DNA from 3 places in the Mesorhizobium sp. M0243 genome. Region 2 is predicted to be linked to each of the others. Evidence: predicted binding sites of a transcription regulator. Region 2 holds the regulator's gene; each other region holds the start of a gene.
The links. The regulator LexA, encoded in region 2, represses DNA repair genes until DNA is damaged. The targets are predictions, from matches to a motif close to TGTTCNNNNTGTGTTCNG.
Positions count from the first base shown of each region.

Region 1: a site for LexA is predicted at 2,603-2,620, ahead of NKJ11_RS29450 (ImuA family protein). Genes of this name have one in related genera too.
Region 3: a site for LexA is predicted at 1,844-1,861, ahead of NKJ11_RS28350 (ATP-dependent helicase). Genes of this name have one in related genera too.

Region 1 is NZ_JAMYSF010000033.1:52,030-56,219, forward strand. Features, by position in the region: gene NKJ11_RS29440 (error-prone DNA polymerase) at 1-129, opposite strand, end outside; gene NKJ11_RS29445 (DUF6504 family protein) at 126-1,601, opposite strand; gene NKJ11_RS29450 (ImuA family protein) at 1,543-2,580, opposite strand; gene NKJ11_RS29455 (metallopeptidase family protein) at 2,764-3,186, shown strand; gene NKJ11_RS29460 (TetR/AcrR family transcriptional regulator) at 3,217-3,903, opposite strand; gene NKJ11_RS29465 (hypothetical protein) at 4,079-4,190, shown strand, end outside.
Region 2 is NZ_JAMYSF010000015.1:118,748-122,937, reverse strand. Features, by position in the region: gene NKJ11_RS20205 (ComEC/Rec2 family competence protein) at 1-1,565, shown strand, start outside; gene lexA (transcriptional repressor LexA) at 1,559-2,299, opposite strand; gene kynU (kynureninase) at 2,710-3,957, opposite strand; gene kynA (tryptophan 2,3-dioxygenase) at 4,037-4,190, opposite strand, start outside.
Region 3 is NZ_JAMYSF010000030.1:64,669-68,858, forward strand. Features, by position in the region: gene NKJ11_RS28350 (ATP-dependent helicase) at 1-1,804, opposite strand, end outside; gene NKJ11_RS28355 (glucose/quinate/shikimate family membrane-bound PQQ-dependent dehydrogenase) at 2,057-4,190, shown strand, end outside.

The DNA of each region.
Region 1 (4,190 bases), on a different contig from region 2:
TCCGATCGCCGAGAAGCCCAGGAGCTTGGCCGCGACCACCAGCTCCTCCGGCTTGGAGGCGCCGCGCAGGAAGGAGAAATTCGACTGGATGCCGAACTCGGCAAAGGGAATGACGGTCAGCGCGTTCATGCGAAGACACCATGCATGAACCAGCGCGGCGGGACCTGCGTGTTGCCGTAAAGACCTTGCCGGTAAAGCCAATAGCGGCGACCATCGGCGTCCTCGATACGGAAATAGTCGCGGGTTGACGTGATCGGATCGCTCGCTGCCTCGCGCCACCATTCGGCGGCGATGCGTTCTGGCCCTTCGGCGCGCGTGACCCGGTAGAGCGCGCGCCGCCAGCGGAAGTGCAGCGGTGGTCCTTCCGGCATTTCAGTGGCCGGCACATCGATGGGTTCGGGCGAGCGGAACAGCCGGATTGGCCGTTCCGGCGGAAAAATGGTTTGTGGCGCCTGCAGCCTGCCGGGCTTTTTCGGCGGCGTGGTCCGGCGCGGCGCTTCGGTGAAGGGGATCGTGGCGACGGCGCGCTCCGGCAGATGGCTTTCGACCGCGACCGGCCGGAGAACCGCGCCCTCGCCGAGCCGGGCGCGGATGCGGTCGGCGAACAGCGCGATATCGGCACCGTCGTCGGTCGTTTCGCCAGTCAGATCGGCCTGCTGCATGTCGAAGGTGGCTGCCGCCAACACCGAGAGCCGCACCAGATCGAAACCATAGCCGGCATCGATATCCTGTTCGAGCGCGGCCAGCCTTTCATGGAACAGTTTCTGGATCAGCATGGGTTCGCGCATCGGCCGCGAGGTGCCGATGGCGATGCGGCTGACGGCGCCGTCGACGCGAAAGAGCAGCAGCGCCAGTGTCCTGGCACCCTCGCCGCAGCGTTCGAGATCGGTTTTCAAGGTCGCCGCCAGCATGCCCACCAGCCGTTCGATGTCCTCGGTCAGGGTGACGGGTTCGGCGAGGTGGCGTTCGACCGAAAGCGGCGCAACGGGAAGGCGCGGCGAGACGGCCTCGTCGAGGCGGCCAAGCGCCTGATCGAGGCGCAGGAGCAGCAAGGCGCCAAAGCGGCGGGCGAGCGGCGCGCGCGGTGCCGCCATGACGGCACCCGCCGTGCGCAGGCCGACGCTTTCCAGGCTGGTGCGGGTCGAGGGTTCTATGCGCAATGCGGCCAGCGGCAGGGGCGCCAGCAGCGCTTCCTCCTCGCCTGGCACAACGATGCGGTCGCCGCAAAAGCGTGCCGCCGCCCAGGCCGCACCCGGCGTCGCGGCAAGTCCGGCGCGGACATCGAAACCCTGGTGGAAGAAACGCGACAGGATGTCGTCCAGCATGGCACGTTCGCCGCCGAACAGATGGGTGCAGCCGGTGACGTCGAGAAACAGGCCGTCCGCGCCATCCAGCGCCACCAGCGGGGTGTAGCGGTCGCACCAGTCGGCAAGGCCTTCGAGCAGGCGGCGGTCGGCTTCCGGATCGGCCTCGACGATGTCGATCGACGGATGCATGGCGCGCGCATCGGCGATGCCCATGTCGCGCTTCAGGTGCAGGGCCTCAGCCCGCTCGTCGAGGGCCGAGATGCGCTGTGCGTTGCGGTCGCGATGGCTGATCACGAGCGGCGGGTGAGATGGGTGATCCGACGGCCGGGAACGCCAGGACCGCCCCAGACGCTGGCGCAGGACCCTTTCCGCCGCCAGATAGGGAAACCACAGGGACAGGATTCTTTGGCCGGTTTCTTTCCCCACCTGCTCCTTCGTGGCCCGCTCTTTCGTCGAATGCGCATTCATCGGGATTCCACTCCAGTGTGAATTGTCCAGGCAGGGCCGTGCGGCTCTTGCCGATGGTGAGGGTGAAGGCCGGGCGGCCGATCGAGCCGGCCAGCGGCCCGGCGATGGTGTCGCGCGGCACCGCCGGTGCCGACGTGACGATGAGGCGGACGGGTGCCGCCGTCGGTTCGGGCTCGGCCGCCTGCCGCAGCAGGAACACCGGGCGGCCGGCCGCTTGCGCCCTTGCATGCAGCCGGCGTGTCGCGGTCAGGTCAAGCCGCTGCGGATTGCCGCGAATTTCGAGGATGACAGCGGCGAGCGCCGTCATCCGGGCCGCCTCCTCCGCGACCCACAGCGCATCGACAAGTCTCGGTGCCTCGGAAAACAGCAATTGCTCCGGCTCAATGCCGAACGAGGCGTGAAGCCCCCTGGCATAGGGAAAGCCGGCCTCGCGAAAGATCTCCGATGTGCCGATCCACAGCACCGGCAGCCCCGGCGTTTGCTTGAGGATCAGGCTTGTGAGCGACAAAGCGAAGCCGGCGACGGCCCCGGCATCGCGGGTTTGCGTGCCATGGATTTCGCTCAGGGCGGCCTTCGGCAGGCCGCCGCTCAGGGCGGCGTCGAGGCGCTCGACGCCAATAGGCAGGAACGCGTCCGGCAACGCCTCGGCAATGCCACGCCGGACGATTGTGAGATCGGTGTTGACGTCGGCATCAAAGGGCGCGGCGGCCGGCGCAGCCAAGCGCTCGGGCAGCGTTCCCTCGATTTTCGCGATCTGGCGGCGCAGGGCAAAAACAGTCTCCCGCGCCACGGCGGTCATCGCCATGACGGTCAGCTTCCACTCACATTGTTCCTGTTATGTTCCCTATAGATTCCAGAGCGCATCCCAAGAGTCAAGCAGACACATGGGGAATTTATTCCTCTCCGCGCGGATGACGCAGGCGCATCGGCCCGTGTCATTTGCCGATTACGGTGCGAAAGCCTATATGCCGGGATCAAAGGACAAAGCATGGCACGCATCTACAAGACCCGCACCTGGCACGACGAACTCTCGCCCTCGATGGACGAAATGGAGTTCCTGGCGCTGGAGGCGTACGCCCATCTGCCGGAGGATTTTCGCAAGCTGACCGGCGAGATCGTCATCCAGATCGCCGAATTCCCGACCGACGAGATCATGGACGATCTGTCGCTAGAAACGCCGTTCGACCTGCTCGGCCTGTTTGAGGGACGCGGCATCGCCGAGCGCTGGAATCCGCAGACCGGCGAAGGCCCGAACCGGATCACGCTCTACCGCCGCGCCATCCTCGACTACTGGTCCGAGAACGAAGAGACGCTGGGCGACATCGTCACCCACGTGCTGATCCACGAGATCGGCCACCATTTCGGCCTGTCGGACGATGATATGGAGAAGATCGAAGAGGCGGCGGAATAGCTGGTTCTGCGTCGCGTGAAATGTCCATTCCTATCCAGTCGGTCCAGAACCCAGCGGCGGCAAGGGTTTCTGGGATCTCGCTTCAGATAGGTTGGTCATTCGGCTGATGAAAAGATGCAGCGCCTTGCGCACGGCGAGCGATGGCGGCTCGGACGGATGCCACTCCGGAAAATGACCATCAACCACCATTCGTGCCAACCCATAGACAAAGGCACGAGCGGCAAGAACCAGATGATCGAAATCCGCGTTCGCAGCCAGTTGACCCTGGTGTTGCGCTTGGGTCAGCAGGTCGATCATCTTCCGGCGAATGGCCTCATTCTGACCGCGAAGACTGTCCGACGCGTCGAAATCAATCAGGGTTCGGGAACTGATGATCTGGAAATGCGTGGGATTGGCGATCGCCCATTCCAGATAGCCTTGTCCGATTGCTTCGAAGGCCACGATGGGATCCGCGCTGTCGACTGCTGAAAGTGCATTGGCAACGGCCTCTGTCAGCCGGTTCATGGCCTGTTCGGCGACCGCGGTCAGCAGCGCTGTTTTCGACTGAAAATGCCGGAAGGGGGCGCCGGGGGAAACGCCGGCCCGCTTTGCGGCTTCGCGCACGCTTACATTGTCGGGGCCGCCTTCCTCGACAAGTTGAATTGCAGCATCGATCAACGTGTCCCGCAAATGGCCATGGTGGTAGCCGGTGCGGTGAGGCGTCTTGGCGTTTGCCATCTCTTCTCCTTCGTTTTCGTTCCGGAGGCCTGCTTCACGCATCTGTAGCACGATCCGCGATTTATGTAATCACTGTTTACAATGCAGGCAAGAGCATGTAAGCAGTGATTACAGATGGGATCGGAACAGGCCTGCGGTCTTCGCGGCTCCCGTTTTCCCGGATGAGGAAACGAAGATGCTTGCCAGAACCGCCGAACCCCGCCGTCCGCAATCGCTCATTTCGCTGAGGAGTTCAGCCGAAGAACCTCAGCGCAAAGAGAATTCCACGACCATCCAGTCGAGCGCGG
Region 2 (4,190 bases):
ATATCAGGGCCAGCGTCGGCGGCGCCGAAGGCGAGATCGCCGCGGCGCTCATCGTCGGCGTGCGCGCCGGCATTCCCGATGAGATCAATGAGGCGATGCGACGTACCGGCATCTACCACATCATCTCCATTTCGGGACTGCACATGGCGCTGGTCGCGGGCACCATCATGGGATTGCTGCGCGGCGCCTTCGCCTTGTTTCCCGACTTTTCCGCGCGTCGCCCGGTCAAGAAGTATGCCGCTGCCGCCGCGCTGTTCTCGATCGCGGCCTATCTCATCATCTCTGGAGTCGTCGTTGCCGCCGAGCGCAGCTTCATCATGCTGGCGGTGATGCTGATTGCCGTGCTGTTCGATCGAGCAGCACTCACCATGCGCAATCTGGCGATCTCGGCGATCGCCGTCATCGTGGTGTCGCCGCATGAGGTGGTCGGCCCGAGTTTTCAGATGTCGTTCGCCGCGACCGCGGCTCTGGTCGGCGCCTATGCCGGCTGGGCCGATCACCGCGCGGGAAAAGCTAGACCGCCGCCACCAAAGCGATCCATGCCAGGTTTCCTGACGCGAAAATTCCTGCTGGCGGCAACCGGCCTTGCCATGACCTCGATCATCGCCGGAAGCGCCACGACGCTGTTTGCCATCTGGCATTTTCAGCGTGTCTCGCCGCTTAGCCTGTTTGCCAACCTCGCGGTTATGCCGATCGTCACCGTCGTCATGTTCCTGGCCGTCGCCAGCGCGCTGCTGATGCCTTTCGGATTGGATTGGCCGGCTCTCTACCTGATGGGTAAGGGCCTGACGATGATGATCGCCATATCCGGCTGGATCTCCGAGCGTTCGCCTGTCGACGGGGTCGGGCTGATTTCGCAACAGTCGGTCCTGTTGGTGGCAATTGCTTTGGTCATCGCGACGATGGCGACAACTTGGCTGCGGCTCGCTGCCCTGCCATTCGCGCTGGCAGGCTTGCTGACCGTCTCGGATACGCGCACGCCGGATGTGCTGATCTCGGAAGACGCCCGGCTGGTGGCGTTGCCGATCGGTGGCGGCGAGCTTGCCGTCAGCCGGGAACGGCCGAACGAATTCACCGTCGACAACTGGAAACGCGCCCTGACATCAGAAACCATCGTCGTGCCAGAGGTGTTCGACAACAGCTATGGGCAATTCGATGTCGCGGATGCCGTTGATCTGCCGCTGGGATCGCCGTTCTATTGCTCCTCAGGCGTTTGCGTGGCCAGGCACATGTCCGGTGCGATCATTGCCTATGTCGAGGACCGCAAGGACACCTGGAAAGCCTGCGGCTTCGCCGAGCTGATCGTCATCAATGACGCCACCGCGTATGACGCCTGTCACAATCCGCTGGTTCTCGTCATCACCAAGCGGCAACTGGCTCGCAAAGGCAGTGCCGCGGTCTTCTTCGATCGCCAATCGGCGACCACGCCGGCGACGATCAGCTTCGCGGTGGACAGCCCATATCGGCCCTGGCACACGCAACGCAAATACTCTCGTGAGGCAAGGGGGCTGGCACCCTTCAAGAAACCGGAGAAGCCAGCGGCCAACCCGCAGCCGGCTCAGTAGCGGCGGATCAGGCCGACGAGCTTGCCTTGCACCTTGACCCTGTCCGGGCCGAAAATCCGTGTCTCGTAGGCTGGATTGGCGGCTTCGAGGGCAATCGAGGCGCCCTTGCGGCGGAACCGCTTCAGCGTCGCTTCCTCTTCGTCGACCAGCGCCACGATGATCTCGCCTGGCTGGGCGGTATCGGCGTTGCGGATGATGACGGTGTCGCCGTCGAAGATACCGGCCTCGATCATCGAGTCGCCCTTGACCTCCAGCGCATAGTGGGCGCCGCCCATGATCATGTCCGGCGGCACCGAGATCGAATGCGTCTGATGCTGGATGGCATCGATCGGCACACCGGCGGCGATACGGCCCATGACCGGGATCGACACGGCGGAGACCGCATCGTCATCATTGCCGGGCGAGGGCATCCGCGAAGGCGCCGGCTTGATCTGCCGGCCAAGGGCACCACCCTGACCGAGACTGCCCTGGATGACGCTTGGCGAAAACTTCTTTGCCGCGTTGAGGCCAGGCGCGATCGAGTCCGGCAATCGCAGCACTTCCAGCGCGCGTGCCCGGTTGGGCAACCGGCGAATAAAGCCGCGCTCCTCAAGTGCGGTGATCAGCCGATGAATCCCGGATTTGGAGGCAAGGTCAAGCGCCTCCTTCATCTCGTCGAAGGATGGCGGAATGCCGCTCTCCTTCAGGCGTTCATGGATGAACATCAGCAGTTCATGTTGCTTGCGCGTCAGCATGGCGGCCCCCAGGTTACCTGAAACCAGAATCGAAAAACAAACCCAGAACAAACCCTATCTGTTCCAGTTGTGTTCTGCAACCGTTTAAAGTTTAATGAATTTGTTAAGGCTGCTGAAATTATTTGGCGCTTGCCAGCGGGTCGCGATCAACAAGCGCCAGGCACAGCGATGCGCCTGCTCACATTGAAATTATTATGGTTAATGACCTGTGGCTCATCCTCGACCCAAGGCTTGGCATTATCAGTCTATCGACCTCCACAAAGGACGATATCAATCTTCGGGACGTTCGTTTGCCGTGAACGAAACGGAGCCAAAACGCCAACGTCTGTTGGCATTTGTGGCTGGAAATTCAGCCTCCGTCATCTGCCAGGCAGTGAGGGCGGCGGCGGTGGATCGCGGGGATCGTTGCGTCAGGTAACGGCTTCCTTGACCGCGAAACGGCGGTCCTTCCATGCGCCCGTGCGCAGAATATCCTCCAGCACCTCAACCGCCAGCCACACATTCTTGTAGCCGACATAGAGCGGCGTGAAGCCGAAACGGATGGTCGATGGCGCACGAAAATCACCGATGACGCCGCGCTCGATCAGCGCCCGCATGATTTGATAGCCGTGATCGTGAAGGAACGACACCTGGCTGCCGCGCCTGGTCGCGTCGCGGGTGGTCTCCAGCGTGAGACCGTAGGCGCCGCACCTGGCTTCGACGAGCTGGATGAACAGTTCTGTCAACGCGACACTCTTCTTTCGCAATGCCGCCATGTCGACGTCATTCCAGATGGCAAGCGCGCCTTTGAGCGCCCGCATCGACAGGATCGGCTGAGTGCCGCACAAAAAGCGGCGGATGCCGGTGCCGGCAACATAACCCCGTTCGAAGGCAAAGGGCCGCGCATGGCCCCACCAGCCGCTGAGCGGCTGGCTGATATCGCCGTGGTGGCGCTGCGCGGCATAGATGAAGGCCGGTGCGCCCGGACCGCCGTTGAGGTACTTGTAGGTGCAGCCGATGGCGAAATCGGCATTTGCGTGATCGAGCTCGACGGGCAGGGCGCCGGCGGTGTGGCAAAGATCCCAGACGATCAGCGCTCCGGCCGCATGAGCTTTGCGCGTCAGCGCCGCCATGTCGCGCAGTTCACCCGATTTGTAATTGACGTGATTGACCAGCACCACCGCGACGTTTTCGTCGATCAGCTCTTCGATGGTCGGCGCGTCGACACCCGCGAGGCGCAGCAGGACGCCATCCCGGGTCGAGGCCACGCCTTCGGCGATGTACAGGTCGGTGGGAAAACTGTCACCTTCGGCGACGATGGCCGACCGGCCGGGCCGCATCTCCATCGCCGCGTGCAGCACCTTGTAGATGTTGGTCGATGTCGTGTCGCAGACAACGGTCTGGCCGGCCGCGGCTCCTATCAGGCGTCCGAGCTGGTCGCCGAGTTCGATTGGCATCTCGAACCATCCGGCCGTGTTCCAAGCTCGGATGAGATCCTGGGCCCATTCTTGGGTCGCCGCCTGCTGCAGCTCGCTGAAAACGGCATGAGACGCTGCCCCCAGTGAATTGCCGTCGAGATAGATCATCCCCTCCGGCAGAATGAAACGGTCGCGCATGGCCCGCAGCGGATCCGTGGCATCCATCGCTTCGACTGCGGCGAGATCAGGAATTCCACTCATGGTCGGTCAGTCCCCGGTTGTTCGCGAAGGGTTTTCCGCCACAGCGCGTCCCCTCGGTGTGCCTGTTTTCATTTCGACGTCAGAGCCGGGTGCGGACCGTCCACAGCTCCGGGAACAGCACGACCTCGAGCATTTTCTTCAGATACGAAGCACCCGACGTGCCGCCGGTGCCGCGTTTCAGGCCGATGATGCGCTCCACCGTGGTGACGTGGTTGAAGCGCCAGCGGCGGAAG
Region 3 (4,190 bases), on a different contig from region 2:
TCGAGCGGATCAGCTCTTTCAGGTTCTCCAGCCGGCCGGGCGCTTCGACCGAGCGGTCGTTCTTCCACATGTCGGTGTAGCCGCTCTCTTCGAGAATGGTCTCGGCGAGTTCGGTATGCGGCGTGGTTTCCAGCGCCTTCTGCCAGCGCTCGAAATTGGCCGCGACCTCGCGCAGTGCCGCGCGCGGCTTCGGTTTCAACTCGTCGCTTTCGGCGAGCTTGGCGGCGGCTTCCAGCATCGGGATGCGCAGCGCGCGCGCCGTGTCGTGGATCTGGCGGATGGTGGCTTCACCAAGGCCGCGCTTGGGCACATTGACGATGCGCTCGAAGGCGAGGTCGTCGGCGCCTTGGGCGACGACGCGGAAGAAGGCGAGCGCATCGCGGATTTCCATGCGCTCGTAGAAGCGGGGGCCGCCGATGACGCGGTAGTTGAGGCCGAGCGTGACGAAGCGGTCCTCGAACTCGCGCATCTGGAAGGAGGCGCGGACCAGGATCGCCATGTCGTTGAGATTGTGCTTTTGCCGCTGGTAGGTCTCGATCGTCTCGCCGACGGCGCGGGCTTCCTCCTCGGAATCCCAAGCGGCGTGGACATGCACCTTGCCGTCCTCCGGCTCGTTGCGGTCGGTGAACAGCGTCTTGCCGAAGCGGCCCTCATTGTGGGCGATGAGGTGGGAGGCCGCGCCAAGGATGTGCGCGGTCGAGCGGTAGTTGCGCTCCAGCCGGATGATGGTGGCGCCGGGAAAATCCTTGTCGAAGCGCAGGATGTTGTCGATCTCGGCGCCGCGCCAGCCATAGATGGATTGGTCGTCGTCGCCGACGCAGCAGATGTTTACTTTGTTGTCGCTCACGGCCGCGCGCTCGCTTCGCTCGCTGGCCTCCGCGGGGGCGGCCTGGCCGGCCGACGCCCGGTCGGGCTTGCGGCCTTCGGCCGATCGCAGGTCCGTCGATGTCGACGCGCGCCCGGAATCGGGCCTCTGCGCCAAAAGCCGCAGCCACATGTACTGGGCGGTGTTGGTGTCCTGGTACTCGTCGACGAGGATGTATTTGAAGCGCTTATGGTATTCCTTGAGCACGTCCGGATTGGCGCGGAAGATGCGGATCGGGTGGCAGAGCAGGTCGCCGAAATCGCAGGCGTTCAGCGTCTTCAGCCTCTCCTGATAGGCCTTGTAGAGCTCGCGGCCCTTGCCGTTGGCGAAGGCGCGGGCGTCGCCCTCGGCGATGTCGGCCGGGCCTTGCCCCTTGTTCTTCCAGCCGTCGATCATCTGGGCGAATTGCTTGGCCGGCCAGCGCTTGTCGTCCAAACCCTCGGCCTGGATCAGCTGCTTGATCAGCCGCACGACGTCGTCGGTGTCGAGGATGGTGAAGTCGGAGCGCAAACCGGCGAGTTCGGCATGTCTGCGAAGCAGCTTCACTCCAATCGAGTGGAAGGTGCCGAGCCATGGCATGCCCTCGACATTGCCTTCGCCGATCAGCACGCCAATGCGGATCTTCATTTCACGCGCGGCCTTGTTGGTGAAGGTCACCGCGAGGATCTGCGACGGGAACGCCTTGCCGGTGGCGAGGATGTGGGCGATGCGCGTGGTCAGCACGCGGGTCTTGCCGGTGCCGGCTCCAGCCAGCACCAGAACCGGGCCTTCCGTTGTTTCAACCGCTAGCCGCTGCTCCGGGTTGAGGCCCTTCAGATAGTCGGGCGCGTTGTTGTGTCCGCTGCGGGCAGCCATGGCGCGCGCGGCAATGCCCGACGGGGCCGTGGGCCGCGCATTGGGTTCGTCGAAAAAGGGCATGTCTTCGGAAAAGCCGGACATCGCCCCGAATGTAGTGATTCGGTGGGGAAAGACCAGAACTGTCTACGTTTTGTTCCGCTAAAGTGCCCGATTGCTGCCCCGCGCTCCCACCGCGGTCGATGTTATTCCAATTGCGATGGACCATTACCGCCTGCGCTTGAGGCCCGTGCTTGACAGGCGGGACCGTCAGGAGAAAGTTGTGCTTCGGGCAGCGACGCAATGCCGGGTTGCCATGGCCGCGCCGCGAAGCGCAACAGTCGAAGGAGTATCATCTTGGCTGTCACCATCACCTCCCTCATTCTTTTCCTCATCGGCCTGGCACTCGGCGGCGGCGGCATCCGCCTGGCGATGCTGGGCGGCAGCTGGTACTATGTCGTTGCCGGCCTTGCCTTCCTGATCGCCGCCTGGCTGCTCTACCGGCGCCGGTCCACCGCACTGTGGCTCTACGCGGTGATCGTGCTCGGCACGTTGGCCTGGGCGGTCTGGGAAACCGGCTTCGACTGGTGGGAACTTGGACCGCGCGGCGGCATCATCGTGCTTCTCGCTTTGTGGCTGCTGACGCCGTGGGCGAGGCGGGGTCTTGTCGGCCCTGACGCACGCGCGCCGCTGATCCTGGCCGTGCTGGCCTCGCTGGCCGTCGCCGGTTATTCGATGACTTCAGATCCGAAGGACATTGCCGGCGAACTCGGCACCGACAAGGTGGTCGCCAACGCCAATCTTGGCAATGATGTGCCGGCCGGCGAGTGGCACTATTACGGACGTACGCAGTTCGGCCAGCGCTATTCGCCGCTCGACCAGATCACACCGGACAATGTGGCCAAGCTGCAGCCGGCGTGGACCTACCAGACCGGCGACGTGAAGGGTCCGGACGACGTCGGCGAGACCACCTATCAGGTGACGCCGCTGAAGATCGGCGACACGCTCTACATCTGCACGCCGCACAATTTCGCCATCGCCATCGATGCCGCGAGCGGCAAGGAGAAATGGCGCTTCGATCCCAAGGTCAAGCTCGACAAGGACCGCCAGCACCAGACCTGCCGCGGCGTGGCCTATTATGCCGATGCCGCCGGCGCCGCCGGGCAGCCCTGTGCGACCCGCGTCTACCTGCCGACCTCGGACGCGCGGCTGATCGCGCTCGACGCCGCCAACGGGCAGGTCTGTCCGGCTTTCGCCGAGGGCGGTACGCTGAACCTTCTGACCAACATGCCCTATCCGAAGTCGGGCTATTATTACTCGACCTCGGCCCCGATGATCTCAGGCGGCAAGATCATTGTCGGCGGCGCGGTCAACGACAATTATTCGACGCAGGAGCCGTCCGGCGTCATCCGCGCCTACGACGCTGCCACCGGCGCGCTGGTGTGGAACTGGGATTCCGGCAATCCGGACCAGACGACGCCGCTGCCGGCGGGCCAAACCTATACCGCCAACTCGCCCAACATGTGGTCGACGCCGAGCGCCGACGAGAAGCTCGGCCTGCTCTACGTGCCGCTCGGCAACCAGACGCCGGACCAGCTCGGCGCCGGGCGCAGTGCCAATGTCGAGAAGTTCTCGTCGTCGATCACCGCGCTCGACCTCAACACCGGTCAGGTGCGATGGGTGCGCCAGACCGTGCACCACGATCTCTGGGACATGGACGTACCGGCGCAGCCGAGCCTGATCGACATCAGCAAACCCGACGGCACGGTGGTGCCGGCGCTGGTCGGACCGACCAAGCAGGGCGATCTCTATGTGCTCGACCGCCGCACCGGCGAGCCGGTCATTGCGGTCAACGAAGTGCCGGCGCCCGGCGGCGCGATCGAAGGCGACCACACATCACCGACGCAGCCGGTCTCCGATCTCACCTTCATGCCGAAGCCGCTGACCGGCGCCGACATGTGGGGCCTAACCATGTTCGACCAGTTGGCCTGCCGGATCGAATTCCAGGGCCTGCGCTATGAGGGTCGCTATACGCCGCCTTCCGTCCAGGGGTCGCTGATCTACCCCGGCAACTTCGGCACCTTCAACTGGGGCGGCGTCGCCGTCGATCCGGTCCGGCAGGTGCTGTTCGGCATGCCGACCTATCTGGCGTTCAAGTCGCAGTTGATCCCGCGCGATCAGGTGCCGCCGCCGGACGAAGGGCGCGGCAGCGAGCAGGGGCTGAACCGCAACGAGGGCGCGCCCTATGCGGTGGTGATGGGGCCGTTCCTGTCGCCGCTCGGCATTCCTTGCCAGGCGCCGCCCTGGGGCTATGTCGCCGGCGCCGATCTCAGGACCGGCAAGATCGCCTACAAGCACCGCAACGGCACCGTCTACGACATGACGCCGCTGCCGCTGCCGCTGAAAGTCGGGGTACCGGGCATCGGCGGGCCGATGATCACGGCTGGCGGCGTCGCCTTCCTGGGGGCCGCGGTCGACGACTATCTGCGCG